Regions from separate parts of the Planococcus sp. PAMC 21323 genome, predicted to be linked through region 1. Evidence: a T-box and tRNA genes for the amino acid it is inferred to sense, from the RefSeq annotation. Region 1 holds a T-box; the other holds one or more tRNA genes.
What was found. A T-box is a leader RNA that pairs with one kind of tRNA and senses whether it is charged. The one in region 1 lies ahead of ileS (isoleucine--tRNA ligase), so its partner is inferred to be a tRNA-Ile.
Positions count from the first base shown of each region.

Region 2: it encodes a tRNA-Ile, which carries the amino acid that the T-box ahead of ileS (isoleucine--tRNA ligase) is inferred to sense. The anticodon was not compared.

Region 1 is NZ_CP009129.1:1,970,942-1,986,188, reverse strand. Features, by position in the region: gene ftsZ (cell division protein FtsZ) at 1-448, shown strand, start outside; gene PLANO_RS10040 (YggS family pyridoxal phosphate-dependent enzyme) at 562-1,239, shown strand; gene PLANO_RS10035 (cell division protein SepF) at 1,230-1,715, shown strand; gene PLANO_RS10030 (YggT family protein) at 1,736-1,999, shown strand; gene PLANO_RS10025 (YlmH family RNA-binding protein) at 2,061-2,846, shown strand; gene PLANO_RS10020 (DivIVA domain-containing protein) at 2,941-3,462, shown strand; T-box leader at 3,500-3,714, shown strand; gene ileS (isoleucine--tRNA ligase) at 3,759-6,521, shown strand; gene lspA (signal peptidase II) at 6,642-7,118, shown strand; gene PLANO_RS10005 (RluA family pseudouridine synthase) at 7,118-8,029, shown strand; gene pyrR (bifunctional pyr operon transcriptional regulator/uracil phosphoribosyltransferase PyrR) at 8,223-8,759, shown strand; gene PLANO_RS09995 (solute carrier family 23 protein) at 8,785-10,068, shown strand; gene PLANO_RS09990 (aspartate carbamoyltransferase catalytic subunit) at 10,202-11,071, shown strand; gene PLANO_RS09985 (dihydroorotase) at 11,073-12,350, shown strand; gene PLANO_RS09980 (carbamoyl phosphate synthase small subunit) at 12,347-13,444, shown strand; gene carB (carbamoyl-phosphate synthase large subunit) at 13,437-15,247, shown strand, end outside.
Region 2 is NZ_CP009129.1:1,016,831-1,032,077, reverse strand. Features, by position in the region: gene PLANO_RS05240 (MOSC domain-containing protein) at 66-734, opposite strand; gene menC (o-succinylbenzoate synthase) at 827-1,897, opposite strand; gene PLANO_RS05230 (o-succinylbenzoate--CoA ligase) at 1,888-3,312, opposite strand; gene menB (1,4-dihydroxy-2-naphthoyl-CoA synthase) at 3,375-4,193, opposite strand; gene menH (2-succinyl-6-hydroxy-2,4-cyclohexadiene-1-carboxylate synthase) at 4,190-5,017, opposite strand; gene menD (2-succinyl-5-enolpyruvyl-6-hydroxy-3-cyclohexene-1-carboxylic-acid synthase) at 5,014-6,714, opposite strand; gene PLANO_RS05210 (isochorismate synthase) at 6,701-8,092, opposite strand; gene PLANO_RS05205 (1,4-dihydroxy-2-naphthoate polyprenyltransferase) at 8,264-9,175, shown strand; gene PLANO_RS05200 (DMT family transporter) at 9,301-10,266, shown strand; tRNA gene PLANO_RS05195 (tRNA-Glu) at 10,280-10,351, opposite strand; tRNA gene PLANO_RS05190 (tRNA-Ser) at 10,358-10,448, opposite strand; tRNA gene PLANO_RS05185 (tRNA-Asn) at 10,453-10,527, opposite strand; tRNA gene PLANO_RS05180 (tRNA-Ile) at 10,529-10,605, opposite strand; tRNA gene PLANO_RS05175 (tRNA-Gly) at 10,620-10,693, opposite strand; tRNA gene PLANO_RS05170 (tRNA-Phe) at 10,700-10,775, opposite strand; tRNA gene PLANO_RS05165 (tRNA-Asp) at 10,793-10,868, opposite strand; tRNA gene PLANO_RS05160 (tRNA-Met) at 10,872-10,948, opposite strand; tRNA gene PLANO_RS05155 (tRNA-Ser) at 11,013-11,105, opposite strand; tRNA gene PLANO_RS05150 (tRNA-Ile) at 11,121-11,197, opposite strand; tRNA gene PLANO_RS05145 (tRNA-Met) at 11,206-11,279, opposite strand; tRNA gene PLANO_RS05140 (tRNA-Ala) at 11,301-11,376, opposite strand; tRNA gene PLANO_RS05135 (tRNA-Pro) at 11,383-11,459, opposite strand; tRNA gene PLANO_RS05130 (tRNA-Arg) at 11,489-11,565, opposite strand; tRNA gene PLANO_RS05125 (tRNA-Leu) at 11,585-11,673, opposite strand; tRNA gene PLANO_RS05120 (tRNA-Gly) at 11,701-11,775, opposite strand; tRNA gene PLANO_RS05115 (tRNA-Leu) at 11,782-11,866, opposite strand; tRNA gene PLANO_RS05110 (tRNA-Lys) at 11,893-11,968, opposite strand; tRNA gene PLANO_RS05105 (tRNA-Thr) at 11,976-12,051, opposite strand; tRNA gene PLANO_RS05100 (tRNA-Val) at 12,059-12,134, opposite strand; rRNA gene rrf (5S ribosomal RNA) at 12,145-12,260, opposite strand; rRNA gene PLANO_RS05090 (23S ribosomal RNA) at 12,399-15,247, opposite strand, start outside.

The DNA.
Region 1 (15,247 bases):
ACTTGAAGTTTCAGTTGACGGTGCTAAAGGAGTCTTAATGAACATTACAGGCGGATCTAACCTTAGCCTTTATGAAGTTCAAGAAGCAGCTGATATTGTAGCTTCTGCATCTGATGAAGAAGTTAACATGATTTTCGGTTCTGTTATTAACGATAACTTGAAAGATGAAATTATCGTGACAGTTATTGCGACTGGATTTAATGAAGAGCAGCTACAACCAAGAACGCCAAGAGGATCTGGATTGAATTCAAGCCGTGTGCAGTCGATTCAACAACAGGCTCCAGCGCCTTCAATCCGTGATGCACGCCGTGAAGATCAGCGTCGTGACGAGCAACGTCGTGAAGAACAACCACCTTATTATAACCAAGAGCCACAAAGACAAGAAAAACATAGCGACGATGCATTAGACATTCCGACTTTCTTACGCAATCGTCAAAAGAGACGTTAATCCAAACAGCTGCCGGTTGGGCAGCTGTTTTTTTGTAGAGAAAGAGCTTAATTGATAAATCAATTAAAACTTGGTACAATATATTGGACTTCTATAAGAAAAGTTGTGACTAGATGAAACCAATCAAACCTAAATTTGAAGAAATTACAGAACAATTATCTGCTATAAATGACACGATACAGATTATTGCAGTAACAAAACAAGTTGGCATTGAACGCACAGAAGAAGCGATTCAAGCAGGGATTCATCATCTGGGTGAAAACCGTCCAGAAGGATTGACAAAAAAAATCGAAGCGATTGATGAAGATGTGTCTTGGCATTATATAGGCAATCTACAAACGAGAAAAGTAAAAGATGTCATAAACGAAATTGATTATTTACATTCGTTAGACCGATTAAGTTTGGCAAAAGAAATTCAAAAGCGTGCAAACCGACCTATAAACTGTTTTGTTCAAGTAAATGTGTCAGGAGAAGAGTCGAAAAGTGGTATCGAACCCGAAGATACGATAAACTTTATCAAATCGCTCGAAACTTATGACAATATTAAAGTGGTTGGATTGATGACTATGGCACCAAATACAACTGATGAAACTATAATTCGTGAAGCATTTAAAGGATTAAAATCACTCCAACTTCAAGTGTCTGAGAAAAAATGGGCACATGCACCATGTACAGAATGTTCGATGGGCATGTCTAACGACTACTTAATTGCTGCTCAAGAAGGAGCTAGTTTTGTCCGAATTGGTACAGCATTGGTTGGGGCAGAAAGTGAGGCAAAAAAATGGGCGTGAAAGACAAATTCAAAAATTTCTTTTATTTAGATGAGTATGAAGAAGAAGAACAACAAGTACGTGAGCAACCCGTTAAACAACAAAAACCTGCTCCGCGATATGAAAAGCCAGCTGCTATACAAGAGCAGAAAAAAGCACCGAAAGAACGGCACCAGAAAGTGGAGGAGACCAATGTGTCTAATTTAGTCAGTATGCAAGGAGCTTCAAAATCTTCAAAAGTTAGCTTAGCAGAACCGAGGGTTTATGCTGAAGCACAAGATATCGCAGAAAGCTTAAAAAACAAGCAAGCCGTAGTTGTCAACCTTCAACGCATTGAAAAAGATCAAGGTCTGCGGATTATCGACTTTTTAAGTGGAACTGTTTATGCTCTTGGTGGAGACATTCAACGTATTGGAACGGATATTTTCTTATGCGTACCAGACACTGTAGAAGTGGATGGCGCCATTTCAGATTATTATTACGACGAGCAACAATAAGAGAGGTGCCATAAAAGAATATGTTAACGTTATTAAATTTAATACTATCAGCTATTAATATCTATTTTTACATTCTAATTGTGAGTGTATTTATGAGTTGGGTACCTAGCATTAAAGAGTCTAGTTTTGGACAAATGATTTCCAAAATTACTGATCCTTATTTAGATATTTTTAGACGTTTTATCCCACCAATCGGTATGATTGATATTTCACCGATTGTCGCGATTTTTACTTTAAATTTGGCAAGCCAAGGGATTATCGTATTATTTAGGTTCTTTGCTTGATTCAAAACCTCACGTGACGTGAGGTTTTTTTCTTGAAAAACTGGTTTGAAGGAGCATTGATATGGAAGAGATATTTCAGCATTTCAGAAAAGAAGAGCAGCAGTTTATTGAACAAGTTTCTGGATGGCTTCGTGAAGTTGAAGACCGTTATTCACCAAAGGTAACGGACTTTCTTGATCCGCGGCAGCGATTTATCGTAGAAGCAGTGATGGGGTCAACTGATGTAAAAATGATGGCTTCGGGGATTTTTAAAGATGCAGAACGACAACGTGTATTGCTGTATCCTTCTTATTTTGAGCCCCAACAAGAAGATTTTAATATTACAGTTTTCGAGTTAAAATACCCGTCAAAGTTTGTTAATTTGCGTCATCCTGATATATTGGGATCGTTAATGTCACTTGGACTTGATCGAAGCAAATTTGGGGACATTCGTATTGATAATGAACGCGTTCAGCTTGCTGTTATGAATGAAATTAGTCCGTATATGCAAAGTAATTTTGTGAGTGCCGCAAAAGTGAAAGTTCAATTAAATGAACTATCAGATGTTACAGAAATGATCGAGACAAGCGAAGAGTGGACAGAAGAGTCTTATACCGTCAGCTCGATGCGACTGGATACAGTAATGAGTTCTGTTTATAATATTTCACGTCAAAAAGCTGCAGCTTTAATTCACGGAGGGAAAGTGAAAGTCAATTGGACTTTGCAAGAACAACCTTCATTTGAACTCCATGAATCGGACATGATATCTTCAAGAGGGTTTGGTCGAGTTCGATTGATTATGATCGAAGGACGAACGAAAAAAGACAAAGTTCGCTTGCAAATCGGCCGTCTAGAAACAAAAAACTAGACGGCTTGGAAAAATTACGAAATAATACTGAAATTTAGAGTCATGAACGGTATAATAGAAAGATAAGATTACTAGTTAAGGAGAGGTTTACTCAATGCCATTATCCCCGTTAGATATACATAACAAAGAATTCAGCCGTGCATTCCGTGGATACCAGGAAGATGAAGTAAATGAATTCCTGGAACAAGTTATGAGAGATTACGAAATTTTGCTTAAAGACAAGGCAGCTCTTGAAGAACGGTTGCGTTCAACCGACGAACGAGTGGGTCATTTCAATACAATTGAATCGACATTGCAAAAATCAATTTTTGTTGCACAAGAAGCTTCAGAAGAAGTTCGTCGTAATTCACAAAAAGAAGCTGAATTGATTGTAAAAGAAGCAGAGAAAAATGCTGATCGCATAGTTAATGAGTCATTGACTAAAGCACGTCGCATAGCAACAGAAATTGAAGAACTGAAAAAACAATCTCGTATATTCAAAAATCGTTTCAAAATGCTCGTTGAGGCTCAACTAGACTTGATCGAAACAGATGATTGGGATACATTATTGGAATACAATATTGATACACAAAATTTAGAGAAGATTGAGAAAGACAAAGAAGAGACGAACTCTTGACTCTAAGCCTTTCTAAAACTATAATTACGACATACAAAAAAACGCGCTGATAGAGACAGTAGTTTATGCAGAACGCTAAAGCGAATCAGGGATAGTGAAAGCCTGATGCGGTCACATTGACGAACATCACTCTTGAGCAGAATTGGTGAATACTAGTAACCAATTCCGTCTACGCCACGTTACGGCGATCGAGTGGCAGCTATCTAGCTGCAACAAGGGTGGTACCGCGAGTTTAAGCTTCTCGTCCCTTTACCAGGGATGGGGGGCTTTTTATTATGCCTACAGGAGGAATAGAAATGGAATACAAAGATACCTTATTGATGCCAAAAACAGATTTTCCAATGCGTGGCAATTTGCCGAATCGTGAGCCAGAAATGCAACAAAAATGGGAAGACATGAATATTTACAAACAAGTGCAAGATCGTACTGCGGGTCGTCCGTTTTTCGTTCTTCATGATGGACCTCCGTATGCGAACGGTGATTTGCATATGGGCCATGCGCTTAACAAAGTATTAAAAGATATGATCGTTCGCTCGCGCTCGATGATGGGCTTCCATGCACCATACGTTCCAGGCTGGGACACGCACGGTTTGCCGATCGAACAAGCGTTAACAAACAAAGGTGTAAACCGCAAAGAAATGTCTTTAGCGGAATTCCGCAAGCTATGTGAAGAATATGCTTTCCAACAAATCGACAATCAACGCTCTCAATTCAAGCGTATTGGTGTTCGTGGCGATTGGGAAAATCCTTATGTGACATTAAAACCAGCTTATGAAGCACGACAAATCGAAGTGTTTGGTAAGATGGCTAATAAAGGTTATATCTACAAAGGATTGAAGCCTGTATATTGGTCACCATCAAGTGAATCGTCACTAGCTGAGGCTGAAATTGAATATCATGATAAAAAATCTCCTTCTATTTACGTTTCTTTCCCTGTTACAGATGGTAAAGGCGTTTTAGCAGAAGGAACAAACTTCGTTATTTGGACGACTACACCTTGGACAATTCCAGCTAACCTTGGAATTGCTGTGCACGCTAAATTAGATTATGCAGAAGTCTCTGTCAATGGCTCTCTTTATGTTGTAGCACAGGAGTTACTAAAAGAAGTTTCAGAAGAACTAGGTTGGACAGATCCAGAAGTTGTTCGTGTTATCAAAGGTGAAGAACTAGAGCATATTCTTGCGAAACACCCACTTTATGATCGCACTGCGTTAGTAATGCTTGGCGAACACGTAACGACGGATTCAGGTACTGGTTGTGTTCATACAGCACCTGGACATGGTGAAGATGACTTCTTAATCGGTAAAAAATACGGATTGGATGTTTTATGCCCAGTTGACGAGCGCGGAGTGATGACAGCTGAAGCACCTGGATTTGAAGGCGAGTTTTATGACAAAGCCAATAAATCGGTAACAGAAGCATTAGAAAAAGTAGGCGCGCTTGAAAAACTAACATTTATCACGCACTCGTATCCGCATGACTGGCGGACGAAAAAACCGGTAATTTACCGTGCAACGGCTCAATGGTTTGTATCGATTGAAGCATTCCGTGACCAAATCTTAAAAGCAATTAAAGAAACATCATTTACACCAGCATGGGGCGAAACACGTTTGTTCAACATGTTACGCGATCGTGGAGATTGGAATATTTCACGTCAGCGCGTATGGGGCGTTCCAATTCCAGTATTTTATGCTGAAAATGGGGATCCTGTTATCACAGAAGAAACCATTGCACATATTGCAAAATTGTTCCGCGAACACGGTTCAAACGTTTGGTTTGAACGTTCAACGGCAGAATTATTACCACCAGGATTTACTCACCCAAGTAGCCCGAACGGTGAATTTACAAAAGAAATGGATATTATGGATGTTTGGTTTGATTCAGGATCATCTCACCAAGGTGTTCTTGTTGAACGGGAAGATCTTCAATATCCAGCAGATCTTTATTTAGAAGGATCTGACCAATACCGTGGTTGGTTCAACTCGTCATTAACGACAAGTGTTGCTATCAATGGTCACGCGCCTTACAAAGGTATTTTGAGCCACGGCTTTACTCTTGATGGCAATGGTCGCAAAATGAGTAAATCACTTGGTAACGTTATTGTTCCGTCGAAAGTCATGAACCAAATGGGCGCAGATATTCTTCGTCTTTGGGTTGCATCGGTAGATTACACAGCAGACGTTCGTGTATCTGATGAAAACTTTAAACAAGTTTCAGAAGTTTACCGCAAAATCCGCAACACGCTGAAATTCCTCCACGGAAACTTAGCAGATTTTAATGAACAAGAGCACCGTGTTGCATTTGAAGACATGCGTGAAATGGATCAATACATGGCGATGAAATTGCAGAAGATGGTAGAAACTGTACGTAAAGGTTATGAAACATATGAGTTTTCAACAATCTATCATGCATTAAACAATTACTGTGCTAACGATTTAAGTTCATTCTACTTGGATGTTGCAAAAGACGTTGTTTACATTGAAAATGCAGATCATCCACATCGTCGTGCGATGCAAACCGTAATGTTTGATTCGTTAATGTCAATTTTAAAATTAGCAGCACCAATCATCCCTCATACAGCGGATGAGTTATGGTCTTACTTGAGCTTTGTGGAAGAAGAAAGTGTTCAATTGACGGATTTCCCAGAAGTTGTTTCAAACCCAGCGTTTGAAGGATTAAATGACAAATGGAGCAAATTTATGGACGTTCGCGATGATGTGTTAAAAGCATTGGAAGAAGCGCGTGCAGCTAAAACAATTGGTAAATCACTAGAAGCGAAAGTAACGGTCTTTGGCGACAAAGAACTTGCTACATTGCTAGCTTCTACAGACGAAAATCTTGCTCAATTGTTCATCGTATCGAAATACGAATACGGTGGAACACAAGATCAAGCACCAGAACATGCTGTAAAAATTAATGAAGTTTCTGTAACTGTTGAAAAAGCAACTGGTGAAAAATGTGAACGTTGCTGGACTATTTCTGAAGAAATTGGTCAAAGTGAAGCACATCCAACATTATGCCCTCGCTGTGCCAGTGTTGTAGAAACACAGTTTGCTTAATTAATAACACTAAATTTAAGAAGGGTTTGGAGCGTCGAAATCCGGCTGCTCCAGGCCCTTTACTTTTTTTGCTGTCAGTGTGTTAAAATAGATTGACTGCTGAATTGACGGAGGATACAGATGTTTATTTATTATGGAATTGCACTATTCATAATTGCATTAGATCAATGGACAAAATGGTTAGTACTGAAAAATATGGAATTGGGTGAACGGATTTCGGTCATTGACCCGTATCTTGGATGGTTGTCGCACCGAAATCGTGGCGCCGCTTGGGGTATGCTAGAAGGACAGATGTGGCTGTTCGCTATTATTACTATAGCGGTTATCATCGGAATACTTTATTATTTTCATAAACATGCAAAAGGGCAACCTTTGTTTCAGTTAAGCTTAATGGTTCTCTTAGGAGGCGCAGTTGGCAATTTTATCGATCGGATGTATCGGGGAGAAGTAGTAGATTTTGTTGATGTGCTAATTCCTGTGATTGATTATGATTTCCCAATATTTAATATTGCAGATGCTGCATTAACGATTGGTGTCGTATTGATGGTTATTTATATTATTTATGACGAAAAACAACAAAAGAAAAAGGTGTCTTAATGGAAGATTTAACGATTGAAATTACAAAAGAAATGGCCGGCGAACGAGTAGATAAAGCTGTGTCATCGATAGATGGAGACTGGTCACGTTCACAGATCAGCAATTGGGTCAAAGAAGGTGCAGTAAAAGTTAACGGAGAAACTGTAAAACCGAATTACAAAGTACGTTTGCAAGATATTATCATTGTCACTCCACCTGAATTGGAAGAATTAGATGTAGTTCCTGAAGATTTAGATTTGGAAATTATTTATGAAGATGAAGATGTTTTAGTGGTTAACAAACCAAAAGGCATGGTCGTTCATCCAGCTCCAGGACACGCTAAAGGTACATTGGTTAATGGTTTAATGCATCACTGTACAGATTTGTCAGGAATCAATGGCGTCGTGCGTCCAGGGATTGTCCACCGTATTGATAAAGATACATCTGGCTTATTGATGGTGGCTAAAAATGACGCTTCACATACGTCATTAGTTGATCAATTAGTGAAAAAGACTGTTACGCGTAAATATGTAGCGCTAGTCCATGGTCACATTCCTCACGATAAAGGAACGATCCAAGCACCGATTGCGCGCGATCCAAAAGAACGCCAAAACATGGCAATCGTCGATAAAGGAAAACATGCCGTAACACATTTCCGAGTTTTGGAACGTTTTGGTGATTTTACATTAGTAGAATGCCGTTTAGAAACAGGCAGAACGCACCAAATCCGTGTGCACATGAAATACATTGGCTATCCACTTGTTGGAGATCCGAAATATGGACCGAAGAAAACAATGGATGTTGGCGGTCAAGCACTTCACGCGGAAGTTATCGGTTTTGTTCATCCCAAAACGAATGAATACATGGAGTTTTCTGCAGAGCCACCAGCTGAATTTGCAGAACTTCTAGAATCTCTTCGCGATAAGGATTGACAAACCCGTTTCACATTCTTTATACTTAAAAAAACAAATCGAATAATAACACCTTTAATTACAGTCCAGAGAGGCTGAGAAGGTATTTACGCAAGCTGGAAGTCTGTCTTCCATGCTGAATTTTTCTGCGCATCTATCCTCTTGTCCCTCGGGCAAGAGGTTTTTTATTTGTCAAAAAGGAGCGGATCTTATGGTGGAAAAAGCAGATATATTGGACGAACAGGCGATAAGCCGAGCGATTACTCGCATTGCACACGAAATTATTGAACGCAATAAAGGCATAGATGATTGCATACTTGTCGGCATTAAAACACGCGGAGCTTTTATTGCGAAGCGCTTAGCAGAAAAAATTGAGAAAATCGAAGGGCGTCCAATTTTAAAAGGCGAACTTGATATCACGCTTTATAGAGACGACTTGAGCATCAAAACAAAAAATCAAGAACCCTTAGTTCAACAGGTCGATATTGAGCACAGCATACTCGATAAAAAAGTAATTCTTGTAGACGATGTGCTTTATACAGGAAGAACGGTACGCGCGGCAATGGATGCCGTGATGGACCTAGGACGGCCAGCACAAATTCAACTGGCAGTGTTAATTGACAGAGGTCATCGTGAATTACCAATCCGAGCAGACTTTGTAGGGAAAAACATTCCAACATCAAGCGACGAACGAATTATCGTTCAAATGGTTGAAAGCGATCAAGTGGACCGAGTAGCCATTCACGAATAGAGATAGAGACAGGGGAGAATGGAAATTGAGCGAAGCAATTTTAGATGTACATGATAAACCAAAAGCAGGACAATGGATCTCGCTAAGCTTACAGCATATGTTTGCGATGTTTGGTGCAACGATTTTAGTACCACAACTTGTCGGATTGAGCCCAGCGATTGCTTTACTAACAAGTGGAATCGCAACAATCATCTTCATCCTCATTACGCAATTTAAAGTTCCAGCTTACTTAGGCTCTTCATTTGCCTTTATCGTGCCAATCACCATTGCGACTAAAACAGGTGGAATCGGGTCAGCGATGATCGGTGCGATGTTTGTTTCACTCGTATACGCTATTGTCGCATTGATCATTTGGAAAACTGGTTATCAATGGCTGATGAAACTCTTACCACCGATTGTAGTAGGACCTGTAATCATTGTTATTGGTCTTGCCTTATCAGGTACAGCGGTAGATATGGCTATGACCATTCCAGTTGAAGGCGGATCGGAATACAGCCTGCTGCATTTCTCAGCAGCCATTGTCACATTGCTTACTGCAATCATTTGTAACATTTACTTTAAAAACATCATTTCATTAATGCCGATTTTAATCGGAATTATTGTCGGATACGGCTACTCAGCAGCCATTGGAATTATCGACTTTACGGCTATTGGTGAAGCAAGCTGGTTCGCAGTACCGGAATTTTTGATTCCTGGTGTGGATTATTCGTTTCAAGTAACTCCAACTTTACTGTTCGTCATGGTACCAATTGCCATCGTCACGATTTCTGAACACATTGGACATCAGCTAGTGTTAGGGAAAATTGTGGATCGAAATTACATAAAAGACCCTGGCTTGCACCGTTCCATTTTGGGAGACGGGATTGGAACTTTCATCTCGTCACTAGTTGGTGGTCCGCCGAAAACCACTTACGGTGAAAATATCGGAGTCCTTGCCATAACAAAAGTGTTCTCGGTATATGTTATTATAGGAGCTGCAGTGTTTGCCATCGCATTTTCTTTCTTCGGAAAGTTGATGGCCGTGATTGAAACAATCCCCACAGCTGTACTTGGCGGTATTTCAATCCTGCTGTTCGGAATTATCGCTTCATCGGGGTTACGGATGCTCGTGGACAATAACATCGATTTTGGCAACAACCGCAACTTAGTTATCTCGTCCGTGATCTTAGTAATTGGAATTGGCGGGGCGAAGCTTGAATTTAGCGAATCCTTCTCGATCGAGGGAATGGCACTTGCCGCAATTGTTGGTGTTATCTTGAACTTAGTGTTACCTGGAATGAATAAAAAAGAATTAGATGACGGAACTTAATAATTACCTTTTAATGAATGTCCAGAGAGGCATGGAAGGGATCGAAGAATGGGTAAAGTCTACCCTTTTTTCCTCACACCTTCCTGCCCCTGGGAAGGTGTTTTTTTGTCAGAGATGAAAGGATGAGTCAATTTTGCCAAACTTACTATCTATGAACAACTTAGAAAACGACACAATTATGAGTTTGCTTGAGCGCGCTGGACAATTTCAGCGAGGTGAGAGAGCACCAATTGATGGAACAGTCGTCAATTTATTTTTCGAACCAAGCACAAGAACAAAAATGAGCTTTGAAATGGCAGAGCATCACATGGGACTCGCTGTGCTACCGTTTGAAACGGCCTTTTCCAGCATTTTAAAAGGTGAAACATTATACGATACAGTTAAAACAATGGAAGCCATTGGTGTAGGCGCAGTTATTATTCGTCACGAAGAAGAAGCGTATTATGAACAGTTGAAAGGCTGCAACGTGGCTGTGATAAACGGAGGAGATGGTTCAGGTCAACATCCGACTCAATCGCTTTTAGATTTAATGACCATTTACCAAGAGTTTGGTCGCATTAAAGGCATTCACGTTACCATTGTTGGAGATATCGCACATAGTCGTGTAGCAAAATCTAATGCAGCAGCACTTCAGCAATTAGGCGCGAAAGTAAGTTTTATATGCCCTGAAGAATGGAGCGGGGACTATGAATCCTCCGAGTATCTAGATGACTTTATTGAAACGACAGATGTAGTCATGATGCTTCGTGTCCAACATGAACGGCATGCAGTCTCAGCACTTTTTTCAAAAGAAAACTACCATGAGCAATATGGACTGACTATAGAACGAGAAAAGAAAATGAAAGACGATGCAATTATTATGCATCCTGCGCCAATCAATCGCGGAGTCGAAATTGCAGATTGTTTAGTCGAATGCGAACGCTCGCGAATTTTTAAACAAATGGCAAACGGAGTTTTTATTCGGATGGCAGTACTTGAATACGCATTGAAAGGGAGAGATTAACTTGAATTTATTCATTAAAAACGTAAACATGCTGCAAAACGGAGAATTAACACCTACAAATATTCGAGTCAAAGAAGGCAAAATTGAAGAAATCGGTAAAGAATTACTAGCGAATAACGAACCCCAAATTGACGGCAAAGGTCGGATGATTGCACCAGGATTTGTTGATGTCCATGTTCATTTGCGTGAACCAGGCGGCGAACAGAAAGAAACAATCGAAAGCGGGACGAAATCTGCGGCAAAAGGCGGCTATACAACGATATGTGCAATGCCAAATACACGCCCTGTACCCGATACGAAAGAAAATCTTCAGCTCGTTAATGGATTGATCGAAAAAAATGCGCTTATCCGAGTTTTGCCGTATGCTTCAATCACGATAAGAGAAGCAGGGAAAGAACGCACGAACTTGCAAGATCTCAAAGAAAATGGGGCTTTTGCATTCACAGATGATGGTGTCGGCATTCAAGAAGCGGGCATGATGTACGAGACAATGCTAGATGCAGCAAAAATCGACATGGCAGTTGTCGCGCATTGCGAAGACAATAGCTTGATTTATGACGGTGTCATGCACGAAGGCAAGCGGAGCAAAGAATTAGGGTTAAAAGGCATTCCGGCGATTGCAGAATCTGTGCACATTGCACGCGACATTTTATTAGCCGAAGCAGCTGGCGCACACTACCACGTATGCCACGTCAGCACAAAAGAGTCAGTCCGAGTCATTCGTGATGCGAAACGTGCAGGAGTTCACGTAACAGCTGAAGTCACTCCTCACCACTTGTTATTGACAGAAGATGATATTCCATCAGATGACGCCAATTACAAAATGAATCCACCGCTTCGCGCGAAAGAAGATTGGGAAGCGTTACACGAAGGCTTGCTTGATGGCACGCTAGATTTTATCGCAACAGATCATGCACCGCACACGGATGCAGAAAAAACAAATGGCATGAACGGCTCGATGTTTGGCATTGTCGGATTTGAAACAGCATTTCCACTACTCTATAGCAAGTTTGTCAAAACCGGCACATGGACGTTACAACAATTAATCGACTGGTTAACGATTAAACCAAGCGAAACTTTCAATATGCCATACGGAACACTGGAAATAGGGAAAACAGCGGACCTAGTTTTGTTAGATCTTGAAAAACAACAGCCAGTTCAAGTAGAAGAATTTTTATCAAAAGGAAAGAATACACCGTTTAATGGTTGGGATTGCTCAGGATGGCCAGTCATGACCATCTTTGGTGGAGAAATTGTATGGCAGGAGGAGAAAAATTGATGAAACGTTATTTAATCTTAGAAGACGGTACGGTATTTGAAGGAACAGCATTTGGTGGCGATGATGCCTCAGTCGGGGAAATCGTTTTTAATACGAGTATGACCGGCTATCAAGAAATTTTATCAGATCCTTCTTATTGCGGACAAATTGTCACCATGACGTATCCGTTAATCGGCAATTACGGCATCAATAGCGATGATTTCGAATCGATCGAACCGGCAGTAAAAGGCATGGTCGTTCGTGAAATTGCTGAATTTCCCTCCAATTTTAGAAACAATTCGACTCTTGATGAATTGTTCCAAACAAAAGGAATTCCAGGAATATCGGGTATCGATACACGCAAACTAACCCGATTGATTCGCTCTAAAGGGGCGATCAAAGGAGTATTAACTGCAGCAGGAGAAGAAGTCGAAATTGAAAAAGTGGTACAGATGCTCCAAGAAACAGTTTTGCCGACTGACCAAGTAGCACAAGTTTCAACAGGACGCCCTTACCCAAGTCCAGGCCGTGGCAAGCGCGTTGTATTAATCGACTACGGCATGAAGCACGGCATTTTGCGCGAGCTCAACAACCGGGATTGCGATGTAATCGTGGTACCTTATAACACCTCATCAAAAGAGATAATGGCTTGGGGTCCAGATGGCGTCATGCTATCAAACGGTCCTGGAGATCCAAAAGACGTAGAAGAATGCGTAGAAGTAGTACGCGAATTGCTCGGACAAGTTCCAATCTTCGGTATATGTTTAGGACATCAACTGTTCGCAAGAGCTTGTGGAGCAGATACATTTAAATTGAAATTCGGTCATCGCGGAGGCAATCATCCAGTACGCGACTTAGTTACAGGAAAAATTGAGATTACTTCACAAAATCATGGTTACGCAGTAGATGAAGATACATTACAAGGAACGCGCTTAAAGGTAACGCATAGCGCATTAAACGATGGTACAAACGAAGGATTGGCTCATTTGGATTATCCAGCATTCACAGTTCAATACCACCCAGAATCATCACCAGGACCAGAAGACTCAAACTACTTATTTGATCGCTTTATTGATGTTATGAACGCAACTCGAAAGGAGCAACAACATGCCTAAAAGACAAGATATTCAAAGTATACTCGTAATCGGATCAGGACCAATCGTAATCGGACAAGCAGCAGAATTTGATTATGCAGGAACACAAGCATGTCTTGCGTTAAAAGAAGAAGGTTACCGTGTAATCTTGATCAACTCAAATCCTGCAACTATTATGACGGATACGGAAATCGCAGATAAAGTGTATATCGAACCGATTACACTAGAATTCGTTAGTCGCATCTTGCGTAAAGAGCGTCCGGATGCACTGTTGCCAACATTAGGCGGTCAAACAGGACTGAATATGGCGATTGAACTGGACGAATCGGGAATTTTGGACGAGTTGAATATCGAAATTTTAGGCACGAAACTCGAAGCAATCCACAAAGCAGAAGACCGGGACTTGTTTAGAACGTTAATGAATGAACTTGGTGAGCCGGTTCCAGATTCAGATATTATTCACAATATGACAGAAGCTGAAAACTTTGTAGATCGTGTTGGTTACCCAGTTATTGTTCGTCCAGCTTTTACGTTGGGCGGAACTGGCGGAGGCATTTGCGAGAACTATGAACAGCTAAAAGAAATTGTGGCGAGTGGCTTGAAATATAGCCCCGTAACACAATGTTTGCTGGAAAAATCAATCGCAGGCTTTAAAGAAGTTGAATACGAAGTAATGCGCGATAAAAACGATACAGCAATCGTCGTCTGTAATATGGAAAACATTGATCCAGTCGGCATCCATACAGGAGATTCCATTGTAGTCGCACCTAGTCAAACCTTGTCTGACCGTGAATATCAAATGCTACGTAATGTGTCCTTGAAAATTATTCGCGCCTTGAAAATTGAAGGAGGCTGCAACGTACAGTTAGCATTAGATCCATTTAGTTTTAACTACTACATCATCGAAGTAAATCCGCGTGTGAGTCGCTCTTCCGCACTAGCATCAAAAGCGACCGGCTACCCAATTGCGAAATTAGCTGCAAAAATCGCAGTCGGCTTAACTTTAGATGAAATGATGAATCCAGTTACAGGGCGCACATATGCTGCTTTTGAGCCAGCACTAGACTATGTAGTAACAAAAATTCCACGCTGGCCATTTGATAAATTCGAAGCAGCAAAACGCAATTTAGGAACACAAATGAAAGCAACGGGCGAAGTCATGGCGATGGGACGCACGTTTGAAGAGTCTATCTTAAAAGCCGTTCGTTCACTAGAAACTGGACAATTTCACTTAGAACTAAAAAACGCAGACAACATGAGTGATGAATGGATTCAAAAACGTATTTGCCGAGCGGGAGACGAGCGCTTATTCTTTATAGGCGAAGCACTTCGCCGCGGAGTCACCATTGAAACCATTAATGAATGGAGTCAAATCAATTTATTCTTCTTGAAGAAATTCGAAAACATCGTGAAATACGAAGAAGATTTGAAAAATGCACCGTACGATTACGACATAGCGAAACGTGCAAAACGTTTAGGTTTTGCAGATCGGACAATCGCTAAGCTTTGGAACACAACTGAACAACAAGTGTATAACTGGCGCAAAGAACAAAAGTTAATGCCGGTTTACAAAATGGTGGATACTTGTGCAGCGGAGTTTGAATCCGAAACACCTTATTTCTACGGCACATATGAAGACGAAAATGAATCAGTGAAAACAGACAAAGAATCAGTCATCGTTCTTGGATCAGGTCCGATTCGCATCGGTCAAGGTGTCGAGTTTGATTACGCAACGGTGCATTCAGTATGGGCCATCAAAGAAGCGGGTTACGAAGCAATTATTGTCAACAACAACCCAGAAACGGTGTCAACAGACTTTTCAAT
Region 2 (15,247 bases), 950 kb from region 1:
TTCTCAGTTTCTTCGTCTTTTTGACTGTTAAATATCAATTTCGAATGCATTAAACACTTTTCGCACTACTTCCCTGACGTCAATTTAGTCAATCGCTTTGTCAAAAATTGGCGCCATTCATCTGCTAGCTCATCTGCTTCAAGCACTTTCATAATCCCATCAATGTCTTTAGGCTTGTGGAAGTTGATTTCATTCGCATAAAGAACGGACACTTGTGTTGGACTTTTTGACACCTTTCGAATGACCGAATCAGCTCGAACCATTCCTTCTTCTAACACTCGGCAAAGATAGCCGGTGTAACCCGTTTTCACCATTGCCTTTAACAAAGGCTTCATCTCGAGTCGTCTATCAATTGTGTTACAAGGAACTCTTCCTTGTGTCACTTGAACAATGGCTTCACCTATTTGAAAAATATCGCCAATGCAAATTTCCCGCTCCAGCATATTTGTCACAGTTAAGTTTTCTCCGAAAGCGGATGGTGGCAATTTTGTTTCAAATTGATCGTTCCAAAGAGCATAATGTTCATAAGGATATAGACAAACGGCACGGTCAGGTCCACCGTGATACTTTAGATCAGCAACACCGTCTCCATTAAAACCGTCTTTCGTTAAAAACGCTTCTTGCACTGTTTTTTTGCGGATAGCTGTTTCCATTTCCTGGCCATTCCCGTAAGACATTTTCTCAGGTAAGCCAATCGCAAAATTTTTGATGATCGCCTCTTGTGAATTCATCATATATCCACCGCCTTATAATCCTTTAGCCACTCGGCTCCGATTTACTTTTCTGTATTATACACCCAAAAGCCAACTTTTCATCGAAGATTTTTTTATTCTGTACAATTTACCGAATAGCCAATACCTAGTTGATTACTTAACTGGATTTCTCCATTTTCAACAATGACTTCCGGTTGGATTATATCTTTTTCCCAAAAATGAGTAGAGGCTGAAAAATCACCTGGGTAATCGATACCTGCCAAAGACGCCAGCGCCAAATTATGTGCTTTTGATACACCAAACTCAATCATGCCCCCAACCCACATGCCAATTGAATGTTTGCGGCACAATTCCACCACTTTCAAGGTTTCAGTCCAACCACCAAGGCGACTCATTTTTAAAACGACGATATCTCCGGCTTTCATGTCGATCATTTGTTGAACATCTTCTACACTAGAAATGCTTTCGTCTAAACAAAGTGGTGTCGTGAGCTCTCTTTTTGCTCGCGCGTGCAAACTCCACTCTCGTTCTCCGAAAGGCTGTTCAATAAGAGTAAATCCCACATCATCAAATTCTTTCAAGCGCTCAAAATTATTTTCGCTGAAACTGCCATTGGCATCTGCGAAAAATAATAACGCTGGATAGTTCGTAACAATGGACTTTAACATAGATGGATTTGTATCCGGATGAATTTTGATTTTGATTCGTTTATAGCCTGCGTTGTTTGCCTGTGCCACTCGGTCATGAATTTGAGACGGATCTGCTGCAACGACAACGCCAGCAGAAATTGCTTGCGAAATGCCTCCGACATACTTCCATAGCGGCTCCTGTTGTTGTTTTGCAAACAAGTCCCATACAGCCATTTCAACTGCTGCTTTTGCCATTCGGTTGCCTTTTACAGATTCGAACAGCGCCCAAACTTGTTGTGGATGATAAATGGTTTGATGTATTAGCAGCGGCACCAATACTTGCTCTAGCAAAAAACGACAACTCGTAATGGTTTCTTCTGTATACCAAGGCGTTTCAAAAGCTACAACTTCCCCGTACCCAATATGCCCCGATTCACCTTTCACACTCACAATAATTACTTCACGCTCGTTGACTTGTTGTAAAACTGATATAAACGGGTTTTTAAGCGCTCTTCTCACTGTCTTTAAGCCAATCTCTTTAATTATCACAACCATGCTCTCAGCTCTCTTCTCAACAGCTTATTTGAAGCATTACGTGGCAACGACTCAACAATCGTCAATTGCTTTGGCACTTTATAGGACGCCAGCTGTTCACGGCAATAAGCAAGCAATTCTTCTACTGTTGCTTCTTGCTGCAATACCGCAAATGCCACTGGAACTTCTCCCCACTTTTCACTCGGAGCCCCGCAAACGCCAACTTCTCGAACAGCAGGATGACCAGATAAGACTTTTTCAATTTCAGCCGGATATACATTTTCTCCACCAGAAACGATTAAATCTGAACGGCGATCTACCACAAATAGAAATCCTTCGTCATCTAAATAGCCGATATCTCCTGTATGAAGCCAACCATCTTGTTGTACATTTCGTTTGGCAAAAGCACCAATATAGCCAGGTGTCACTTGAGGACCCCGAATGAGAATTTCGCCCACTTCATCTTGTTTTTCTGTTTTGACTTCATATAAAAATAATGGCTTGCCTGCAGATCCGATTTTCCGCTCTGCGTCCGCCACTTGTAAGGTTGTTGTTTGTGACGATGTTTCCGTCATACCGTATGTTTGCAACACCGGAATTCTACATTTTTCAGCACGTTTCATATAAGCAACTGGAATTGGTCCACCTCCGGCAAGAACTGCTTTAAAGCGATCAGACGCTAGCATAGAAGCTTGTTCCATACTCGATAAAATACGTTCCAACGTCACTCCAACAACTGACATATGCGTCACGCTGCCGTTGCAAATTTCTTCTGCGCTGCGTTCTGCGTCAAATTTCTCGTATAACCGCACACCCATGCCATATATCAACGACCTCATCAAGATCGAAAATCCACTAATGTGAAATAAAGGCACAGCACATAACCAAACATCTTCTGGGGCTATGCCAATATTGAGCGCAGAAGATACGGCACTTGAAAAATGATTTTCCGCTGTTTGGCGAACCCCTTTTGGATGCCCGGTAGTACCTGAGGTATACATAATCGAAAGGGTGCGATCTTTTGGCCATTGCTGCTGCGGGTCAAATTGAACTGGTTTTGTATCTTCTATTTCACTAAATAAAACGACGCGTGAATCGTCTACTTTTCCCTTCAGCACATCAGCTACGAAAATAAATGCTACTTCCGCATCATCTATTTGATAAGCCAATTCATTGCTTGATAGACGTTCATTTAGCATGACCATCTCACAGCCTAGGTGCATACAGCCATACAAGACAAAAACAAATTCTGGAGTAGATTTAGCCAATACCGCGACACGTGAATTTTCTTTTACGCCAAGCGCCGACAGTTTTCCTGCATAAGCCAGCGCAATTGTATTTATTTCAGAAAAAGTCCATTGTTGATGTTGAAACGACAATGCCATACGATCGCCACTCAAATAGCTTCGCTGAGTCAACCAATTCGGGTACGTCATAAAAAAATCCTTTCTTCAAAAAAAGCTGTCCCCAGAGAGGACAGCTTTTAATTATTCAATAATCATGGGAACCGTGGGAATTGACCAAAGTCTGGTTTGCGTTTTTCTTTAAACGCGTCGCGTCCTTCTTTTGCTTCGTCCGTTGTGTAATACAATAATGTTGCGTCTCCAGCCATTTGCTGCAATCCAGCAAGACCGTCTGTATCAGCATTCATCGCCGCTTTTACAAAACGAAGTGCAGTCGGGCTCATTTCAAGCATTTCCTGACACCATTGAACCGTCTCATCTTCTAATTGCTCAAGAGGGACAACTGTATTGACTAAGCCCATGTCCAATGCTTCTTGTGCATCGTACTGGCGGCATAGGTACCAAATTTCACGTGCTTTCTTATGACCGATAATACGAGCCAAATAACCAGAACCGTATCCAGCGTCAAACGAACCAACACGTGGTCCTGTTTGACCAAAGCGTGCGTTATCTGCTGCAATTGTCAAATCACAAACAACGTGCAAGACGTGTCCGCCGCCGATTGCATAACCGGCTACCATTGCGACAACTGGTTTTGGAATAACACGGATTAAACGTTGTAGATCTAATACGTTCAAACGTGGAATTTCATCTTCCCCAACATAGCCACCGTGTCCGCGTACAGATTGGTCGCCACCTGAACAGAAAGCTTTTTCGCCTTCACCAGTTAAAACAATAACGCCTACATCTGCGTTATCACGTGCACGTGAAAATGCATCGATTAATTCGTGAACCGTTTTCGGTCGGAATGCGTTGCGCACTTCCGGTCGGTTAATCGTAATTTTTGCAATGCCGTTAAAAATTTCATATTTAATGTCTTCATATGTACGTTCTGTAATCCACTCGCGTGTCATGATTTTCCTCCTTGATAGTTCAAACTTAAATACTCTCTTACTATTGTAGCAAACTCAACAGGTTTTTCCACATGTATTGCATGACCCGCATCAATTGTTTTATGAACACCGTTTGACAAACATTCCATCATTTTTTGTGCAATTGCTTCAAACTTTAGATCTAACCGTCCTGTCACCAATAAAACCGGTATATTCAAACACTCTAGCTCTTGCCAATAAGACTGTTGGGCACCTGTTCCCATACCAAGTAAACTATTCGCAAGCCCTAGTGGATTTTGCGCCAACCGTTCTTCACGTACCGATTTTTGAACTGCTTCAGTCAATGTTTTTTGACTTGCAAACAACGCAATGTTTTCCCAAGCATTAACGAAATTAATTAGTCCGCCTGTCACAATCCGCTCTGCAAGATGCTTATCATTGATTTGACGTTCTTTTCTTGCTTGTTCACTTTCAAGTCCAGGCGATGCACTTTCAAGCACTAGCTCGGTTAATCGTTCTGGATAGTGGCAAGCATAAGCGAGTGCCGTACGTCCGCCCATTGAATAACCAACAAGCGTAAAGTTGTCCAACGCTAATCGATTAAACAAAGCATCTAAACTTTCTAGCTGGCGTTCCATCGAATAAGCTTCAAGCTCTTCTGGACTAGCTGACTCTCCGTGACCAATTAAATCGATTAAAACAACTTTTACATCCGTCCAGTTTTCAATAACCGAATGCCACGTTTTCGTGCTCCCTGTAAAACCATGCAAAAAAACCAAAGTTTTCAGTTTTTCTGGATTCCTTACTTCAACATAATAGACAACGCCGCCGACTTCTAGCTTCATCCTTTAGCCAGCTCCTCGTCAAAACGGCTCCATAATTTACGATGCGTCGTAACATTGTTTTCACGATCAGTGAACACTTCAATAATCTTCACTAAATTTGTTTTTGGCTCGTCTAGCGCAGCAGCAAATTGGGCAACTGTTTCAGCAGATAAATATTGTGCATCATACATCTTCGCTGCATCGCTAAACGTCAATCCAGTCGGTGTACCAAATAACTCTTCAAAATAACGTTCTTCTTGAGACTGTGGCAAATATGAGAAAATACCACCGCCATCGTTATTCATTATCACAATCGTTAAATCCGTCTCTTGCATTTTTGATGCAATCAAGCCGTTCATATCATGCAAAAACGACAAATCGCCAATATACAAATAAGCTGGACGCTGTCTTGCTGCTTGTACACCAAATGCCGTTGAAACCACTCCATCAATACCATTCGCTCCGCGGTTCGCATAAAGCATAATATCCCGCTCAGTTGTTTGGAAATACGTATCGACATCACGGATTGGCATACTGCTCCCCACAATTAAATCGCTTTGATCTAATCGATCGAAAAGTACTTTTGCTAATACACCTTCATCTAATTCCGTCTGGCAATGCTGCTCAACAACTTGCCAGTATAATTCGGATGCTTGCGCCCATTTTTCACGATATGCATTCGTTGATTTACTTTCTAGCGGCAAATTCCATAAGCCTTTTTCAGCTGCTTGAATGTGATGTGTCGCAACAGATTGCGGATCACGTAACATCGGACTTTCATCAAACACTACATAGGTTTCTGGTTTTACTGCGGCTAAATACAAGCTCAAAGGTTTTGAAACCGGTTGCGGTCCGACACGAATTACTACATCCGGCTTGACCGCGTCTTTAAACTTCTCACTTTTAAGCAACGCATCGTAGGAATCAATAATTAACGATTTTGCCGATTGTGGTACATTTGCACGGATATTGGATAATGGATCCGCCAACACCGGCCAATCCAGTTTCTCAATAAACGCCCAAAACTCATCCGGCATCTTTAGTGTTTGTTCGCCAACGATCAACAAACCTTTTTCTTTTTTTAGCAATTGTTGTAAAAACAGGCGGCTTTCCACACTTAAAGACAGTTCTCCTCCAAAATGAGAAATTTCCTGCTGACTTTCGTAAGTTTGCTCGAAATCTATACGCAATGGTTCACGAAACGGTACGTTTATATGCACCGGTCCTCGGGGTTTAGTCATTGCATGTTGAACACTACGATGCAAATGCCGTGTTAAAAACCCCAATTGATTTTCCGGTTCTGGCATCGGCATATCCGTAGCCCATTTAACATGCGCACCGAATAAATGAATTTGGTTGATTGCTTGTGGAGCACCAACTTCTCGCAGTTCGTGTGGACGATCTGCTGTAACAACAAGTAAAGGCACACGTGCATAATATGCTTCAACAACAGCTGGAAAATAATTAGCCGCTGCTGTTCCCGACGTGCATAATAACATAACAGGTCTACCAGAGGCTTTAGCTAAGCCTAGCGCAAAATAAGCGGCTGAGCGCTCATCAATTTGGCGGTAAGTTATTAAATCTCCTTGTTTCATACAAGCATAAGCAAGTGGTGTCGAACGAGATCCAGGACTAATAACAACGTCTTTAACCCCTTGCTCGACTAATGAATGCGTAAAAGCTGAGACATATTCGGTTAATGCTTTACGATTCGTCACTCAATTGACCTCCCAATGCTCGGAGCATCGGTCTAAACTTAACCCATGTCTCGTCATACTCTGATTCTGGCGTCGAGTCTGCAACAATTCCGCCACCTGCATATAAATACGCTTTTTCTTCATCCAATAATGCTGAACGAATAGCAACCGCAAATTCGCCGTCTCCTTGTGTATCAATCCATCCAATTGGAGCCGCATAATAGCCACGGTTCATCGCTTCGTGCTTGCGAATCATTTCTAAGGCTTCTATTTTCGGTTCGCCGCCAAGTGCAGGTGTTGGATGAAGTAGTTCGACCAAGTCAAACAATGTAGATCCAGCATTTAACACTCCTTCGACCGGTGTGTACAAATGCTGGATATCTCTAATTTTCATCAATTTCGGTGTTTTCGGTACGATGGTTTGACTGCAGGTTGCTTTAAAAACATCGCTAATCATACTCACCACATATTGATGTTCCGCACGATTTTTGGGATCTTGCAGCAGAATTTCACCAAGTTCAGTATCTTTCTCGATGGTTTTCCCACGAGGCGTTGAACCTGCTAAACACGTCGATAATGCTTTTTCATTTTCTACTTTAACAAGCCGTTCTGGAGTTGCTCCAAAGAAAAACTGCTCTTCTGCTTCTAAACCGAATAAGAAACTTTCCGGTTGTTCATTGGCTACTTGGTATAGTGCAGATGTTGGAGAAAGTTTCTTTTCAAACCCAAGTTTCACTGTGCGGGCAATCACAACTTTCTCGACTTCTTTTGCTTTAATAATATCTGTGACCCGTTGAATCGATTCTAAGTATTCATCTTTTCTTAATTCAGTCCGTTCAATCACATTTGGTTTATCGTATTTATCTACTTCAGAAACCTGTGCAGCATGAAGTAATTTATCTCGCTCTTTTCGTAACGCGTCAAACTCTTTAAAACTATCTTGTTTTTTCGTGATCAAGTGAATACTCACAAAAGCTTGATCACCTTTTAAGATCAACTGAAAAGTTGGCACTACAAAATAAGCCTGAGGGAATCTTCTCCACTCACTCGGCTTAGTATTTAATGGGTCAAACGAAAATCCTCCGAATAGGACCGGATGAACCGATCGTTCTTCATTGACGATTTGGCTACATAATTTTTTCCAGTCGTTTTTTATATTTTCAAACCTTCCATTTGTCTCATTGGAAGAAAGGACATGAGCATGTCCAATTCCAACGAGTGTAAAGGTCTTTTCACGATTTTTCCAATACATGCGTTTTCCTGTGTGGTCGTTTCCGCCAGCTTCAAAAAATGCTAATGCAGACATATGTGTAACTTCGATTGTTTCAGTGTAAAAGCGATAGCCTTCAAACTGGTCTGTCGCAAATTGCTGGGTCGATGAAGACGATTCTGAATTCACCTGATTACCTCCGTTTTAAGACAATAGTCTAGTTTATTCCACTCACTGTTTCACTTTTTAATCTCTACCCTCTATCATACTCTTTTCTGCTAAAATCAGCACATCATTTGCTGTATTCCACACTATTTTAAAGTACAATGAAGAGTGGAAAGAATTAAAGGAGAGATTAAGATGACACATTCACTACAAGCAGATAGCGGATGGCGCGTATGGTGGCAATTAACACGTCCGCATACACTAACCGCTTCGTTCGCTCCCGTATTCCTTGGAACGATGATTGCTTTACAGTATTCCCCGATCGATTGGATTTTATTCCTATCTATGCTTGTTGCCAGTTTATTGATCCAAGCAGCGACCAATATGTTCAATGAATATTACGATTTTGCGAGAGGTCTAGACAATGAAAATTCTGTCGGGATTGGCGGTGCCATAGTTCGAAATGGAGTAAAACCAAAAACTGTTTTAGCTTTAGCATTCGTTTTTTATGGTATTGCTGCAGTTATCGGCATTTACATTTGTTCACAAACTAGCTGGTGGCTTTTAGTTGTAGGTGCAGTTTCTATGGCAATTGGCTACTTCTATACAGGTGGTCCTTACCCGATTGCTTATACGCCATTTGGCGAACTTTTTTCAGGCGTAGTCATGGGCTATTTAATTGTTATTATCGCCTTTTATATCCAAACCGGCATGATCACACTTGAAGCTTCTCTTTTAGCTATACCAAGTACGTTGTTAGTAGCAGCTATTATGCTAGCTAATAATATTCGTGATATCGTTGGAGATGAAGAAAGTGGGCGTAAAACACTTGCGATTTTAGTCAAAAGACCGACTGCTGTGAACATACTGATGGCATTTTTCGTTTTAGCCTATGCCTGGATTATAGTTCTTGTTATTGCAGGAACATTAACCCCATGGACTTTACTCGTTTTCCTTAGCATCATAAAACCGATTAAAGTGGTTCAAATTTTCAAACGTCATACAGCACCGTTAAAAGTTATGCCCGCCATGCAAGACACAGGAAAAACAAATACACTATTTGCTTTATTACTTGGTGTTGGTTTACTAATTGAATATCTTCTTTAATTAGAATATCAAAAGGGATTTCAGCTGAAATCCCTTTTTTTGTATCCAAATAAAGTTTTGTAGAACTATCGTTTATGCGTTATAGTTGATAAATAATTCAAAATACTTAGTAAGGAGTATATTAAGTGAAACCCATTATAATTGGTATCATTGCCGCATTTTTCTTCGCATTTACATTTGTATTAAATGCCACAATGGAAGCTAGTGGCGGTAGTTGGATTTGGAGTGCTTCTTTACGTTATCTTTTCATGATTCCTTTCTTACTATTAATCGTTATATCCAGAAAAAACTTAAAACCTTTATTACAAGAAATGAACAAAAGCAAAAAAGCATGGCTCATATGGAGCTTTGTAGGATTTGGATTATTTTATGCTCCTCTTTGTTTTGCAGCAGCTTATTCTCCTGGGTGGTTAATCGCAGGCACTTGGCAAATTACGATCATTGCAGGTACACTGCTTGCTCCCTTATTTCTCATCACTATACATACTAAAGAAGGAGCAGTTCAGCTAAGAGGTAAAATTCCAGTAAAAGGACTACTAATTTCTTTTATTATATTAGCGGGAGTTAGTCTCATGCAGTTAGAAAATATCGCGATCGTCTCTTCTGCCACATTGTGGCTTGGTTTCGTCCCTGTTCTTCTGGCAGCATTCGCTTACCCACTCGGTAACAGAAAGATGATGGAAGTTTGCGACGGTAGATTGGATGCCTATCAAAGAGTTTTAGGAATGACATTAGCAAGTCTTCCCTTCTGGTTTATATTGTCGCTATATGGATTACTTACAGTTGGCGGACCATCTGCTTCACAAAGCTTCCAAACCTTAATTGTTGCGATTAGTTCGGGCGTAATTGCCACAGTATTATTCTTCAAAGCTACAGATCTTGTTCGAGGAAACATGCAGAAGTTAGGTGTAGTTGAAGCAACTCAGTCAATGGAAGTTTTATTTGCTTTAGCTGGAGAAATTCTTTTCTTATCGATAGCGTTACCTTCAGGATTATCATTAATTGGGATTGTGATTGTGATGGTTGGAATGGTTCTTCATAGTCAAAATTCAACTAAAACGAAAAAAAGAGTCATGCAATTAAATGCATGACTCTTTTTTATGATGACCCCTACGGGATTCGAACCCGTGTTACCGCCGTGAAAGGGCGGTGTCTTAACCGCTTGACCAAGGGGCCAAATACTGGCGGAGAAGGAGGGATTTGAACCCTCGCGCCGGTTGCCCGACCTACACCCTTAGCAGGGGCGCCTCTTCAGCCACTTGAGTACTTCCCCAGTATGGCTCCGAAGGTAGGACTCGAACCTACGACCATCGCATTAACAGTGCGGTGCTCTACCACTGAGCTACTTCGGAATGGTGGGCCTAAATGGACTCGAACCATCGACCTCACGCTTATCAGGCGTGCGCTCTAACCAGCTGAGCTATAGGCCCATATGTAATAATTATGGAGCGGGTGGGGGGAATCGAACCCCCATCATCAGCTTGGAAGGCTGAGGTTTTACCACTAAACTACACCCGCATAAAATGGTGGGTCAGGACGGAATCGAACCGCCGACACTTAGAGCTTCAATCTAATGCTCTACCGACTGAGCTACTGACCCACTACATTAAATAAAAATGGCGGTCCCGACCGGGATCGAACCGGCGATCTCCTGCGTGACAGGCAGGCATGTTAACCGCTACACCACGGGACCATTTGGTTGCGGGGGCAGGATTTGAACCTGCGACCTTTGGGTTATGAGCCCAACGAGCTACCGAACTGCTCCACCCCGCGACAATAATATAGGTACTAATATCCAACATTTTTTAAAAATAATTGTCCACACATTTAGAAAAAATGGAGGAGGAAGAGGGATTCGAACCCCCGCGGGATTTGACTCCCCTGTCGGTTTTCAAGACCGATCCCTTCAGCCAAACTTGGGTATTCCTCCGTGATAAAATACAAATGGTGGACCTTGCAGGACTCGAACCTGCGACCGGACGGTTATGAGCCGTCTGCTCTAACCAACTGAGCTAAAGGTCCTAAAAAAGTGGCGGCAGAGGGGATCGAACCCCCGACCTCACGGGTATGAACCGTACGCTCTAGCCAGCTGAGCTACGCCGCCGGGATCTTTAATGTAATGAGTTGGTGGAGCCTAGCGGGATCGAACCGCTGACCTCCTGCGTGCAAGGCAGGCGCTCTCCCAGCTGAGCTAAGGCCCCATTGTTTGGTCGGGAAGACAGGATTCGAACCTGCGACCCCTTGGTCCCAAACCAAGTGCTCTACCAAGCTGAGCTACTTCCCGAACTTAGGTGCTGAGTTTTTTAAAAAATATGGTGCGCCCGAGAGGACTCGAACCTCTAACCGCTTGATTCGTAGTCAAGTACTCTATCCAATTGAGCTACGGGCGCATGATGCTATTGATGTAAATGGTGCCGAGGACCGGAATCGAACCGGTACGGTAGTCACCTACCGCAGGATTTTAAGTCCTGTGCGTCTGCCAGTTCCGCCACCCCGGCTAAGGGTCGGTAACGTTGAAAATCATATGGAGCGGAAGACGAGGTTCGAACTCGCGACCTCCACCTTGGCAAGGTGGCGTTCTACCACTGAACTACTTCCGCAAAAAATGGTGCGGGTGAAGGGAGTCGAACCCCCACGCCCGAAGGCGCTAGATCCTAAGTCTAGTGCGTCTGCCAGTTCCGCCACACCCGCGTGGCATTATTAAATTTAGAATAAAATGGTGAGCCATGAAGGATTCGAACCTTCGACCCTCTGATTAAAAGTCAGATGCTCTACCAACTGAGCTAATGGCTCGAAATAGTGGTGCCGGAGAAAGGAGTCGAACCCTCGACCTACTGATTACAAGTCAGTTGCTCTACCAACTGAGCTACTCCGGCAAAAAAATGGTGGAGGATGACGGGATCGAACCGCCGACCCTCTGCTTGTAAGGCAGATGCTCTCCCAGCTGAGCTAATCCTCCGATATGTATTGCCCAGCGACGTCCTACTCTCACAGGGGGAAACCCCCAACTACCATCGGCGCAAAAGAGCTTAACTGCCGTGTTCGGGATGGGAACGGGTGTGGCCTCTTTGCCATCATCACTGGACTATTTGGTTTTGAAAGACAAGATTCATTATACCAGTATATCACTGGTTTATTCAAGCTTTTTTTCAAAAACTTTTTCTTATTCTTTCAAAACTGGATAAACGACATTGGAACATGCAAGATCTTCGCCTACAGTTTGTTGGTTAAGTCCTCGATCGATTAGTATTCGTCAGCTGCACGTGTCGCCACGCTTCCACCTCGAACCTATCTACCTCATCGTCTTTGAGGGATCTTACTTGCTTGCGCAATGGGAAATCTCATCTTGAGGGGGGCTTCGTGCTTAGATGCTTTCAGCACTTATCCCGGCCACACATAGCTACCCAGCGATGCCCTTGGCAGAACAACTGGTACACCAGCGGTGTGTCCATCCCGGTCCTCTCGTACTAAGGACAGCTCCTCTCAAATTTCCTGCGCCCGCGACGGATAGGGACCGAACTGTCTCACGACGTTCTGAACCCAGCTCGCGTACCGCTTTAATGGGCGAACAGCCCAACCCTTGGGACCGACTACAGCCCCAGGATGCGATGAGCCGACATCGAGGTGCCAAACCTCCCCGTCGATGTGGACTCTTGGGGGAGATAAGCCTGTTATCCCCGGGGTAGCTTTTATCCGTTGAGCGATGGCCCTTCCATGCGGAACCACCGGATCACTAAGCCCGTCTTTCGACCCTGCTCGACATGTACGTCTCGCAGTCAAGCTCCCTTCTGCCTTTACACTCTACGAATGATTTCCAACCATTCTGAGGGAACCTTTGGGCGCCTCCGTTACTCTTTAGGAGGCGACCGCCCCAGTCAAACTGCCCGCCTGACACTGTCTCCCAAGCCGATCAGGCTTGTGGGTTAGAATTTCAATACAACCAGGGTAGTATCCCACTGACGCCTCCTCCGAAGCTGGCGCTCCGGAATCTCAGGCTCCTACCTATCCTGTACAAGTTGCACCAAAATTCAATATCAGGCTACAGTAAAGCTCCACGGGGTCTTTCCGTCCTGTCGCGGGTAACCTGCATCTTCACAGGTACTATAATTTCACCGAGTCTCTCGTTGAGACAGTGCCCAGATCGTTACGCCTTTCGTGCGGGTCGGAACTTACCCGACAAGGAATTTCGCTACCTTAGGACCGTTATAGTTACGGCCGCCGTTTACTGGGGCTTCAATTCGCACCTTCGCTTGCGCTAAGCACTCCTCTTAACCTTCCAGCACCGGGCAGGCGTCAGCCCCTATACGTCACCTTACGGTTTTGCAGAGACCTGTGTTTTTGCTAAACAGTCGCCTGGGCCTATTCACTGCGGCTCTCTCGGGCTATTCACCCTACCAGAGCACCCCTTCTCCCGAAGTTACGGGGTCATTTTGCCGAGTTCCTTAACGAGAGTTCACTCGCTCACCTTAGAATTCTCTTCTCGCCTACCTGTGTCGGTTTGCGGTACGGGCACCTCCCGCCTCGCTAGAGGCTTTTCTTGGCAGTGTGAAATCAGGGACTCTAAGGGTAAACCCTCTTGCCATCACAGCTCAACGTATCAGGAATGGGATTTGCCTCATTCCACGCCTCACTGCTTGGACGTGCACAACCAACGGCACGCTCTCCTTATCCTTCTGCGTCCCCCCATTGCTCAAACGGCGGGGAGGTGGTACAGGAATATCAACCTGTTGTCCATCGTCTACGCCTATCGGCCTCGACTTAGGTCCCGACTAACCCTGAGCGGACGAGCCTTCCTCAGGAAACCTTAGGCATTCGGTGGACGGGATTCTCACCCGTCTTTCGTTACTCATACCGGCATTCTCACTTCTAAGCGCTCCACCAGTCCTTCCGGTCTGACTTCTACGCCCTTAGAACGCTCTCCTACCACGGATCTCTTACGAGATCCATCCACAGCTTCGGTAATCCGTTTAGCCCCGGTACATTTTCGGCGCAGTGTCACTCGACCAGTGAGCTATTACGCACTCTTTAAATGATGGCTGCTTCTAAGCCAACATCCTGGTTGTCTAAGCAACGCCACATCCTTTTCCACTTAACGGATATTTGGGGACCTTAGCTGGTGGTCTGGGCTGTTTCCCTCTTGACTACGGATCTTATCACTCGCAGTCTGACTCCCAAGCATAAATCACTGGCATTCGGAGTTTGTCTGAATTCGGTAACCCGGGATGGGCCCCTAGTCCAAACAGTGCTCTACCTCCAGGATTCTCTATCTTGAGGCTAGCCCTAAAGCTATTTCGGAGAGAACCAGCTATCTCCAGGTTCGATTGGAATTTCTCCGCTACCCACACCTCATCCCCGCACTTTTCAACGTGCGTGGGTTCGGGCCTCCAGTAAGTGTTACCTTACCTTCACCCTGGACATGGGTAGATCACCTGGTTTCGGGTCTACAACTACATACTCTGGCGCCCTATTCAGACTCGCTTTCGCTGCGGCTCCGCCTTCTCAGCTTAACCTTGCATGTAATCGTAACTCGCCGGTTCATTCTACAAAAGGCACGCCATCACCCATTAACGGGCTTTGACTACTTGTAGGCACACGGTTTCAGGATCTATTTCACTCCCCTTCCGGGGTGCTTTTCACCTTTCCCTCACGGTACTGGTTCACTATCGGTCACTAGGAAGTATTTAGCCTTGGGAGATGGTCCTCCCAGATTCCGACGGAATTTCACGTGTTCCGCCGTACTCAGGATCCACTCTGGAGGGGTAGGGTTTTCGGCTACGGGGCTGTTACCCGCTGTGGCGGACCGTTCCAGGTCGCTTCGCCTAATCCTACCTTTTGTAACTCCGTATAGAGTGTCCTACAACCCCAAGAGGCAAGCCTCTTGGTTTGGGCTGATCCCGTTTCGCTCGCCGCTACTCAGGGAATCGCATTTGCTTTCTCTTCCTCCAGGTACTTAGATGTTTCAGTTCCCTGGGTCTGCCTTCTCATGTGCTATAGATTCACACATGGATACTACCCGATTAAAGGTAGTGGGTTCCCCCATTCGGAAATCTCCGGATCATCGCTCACTTACAG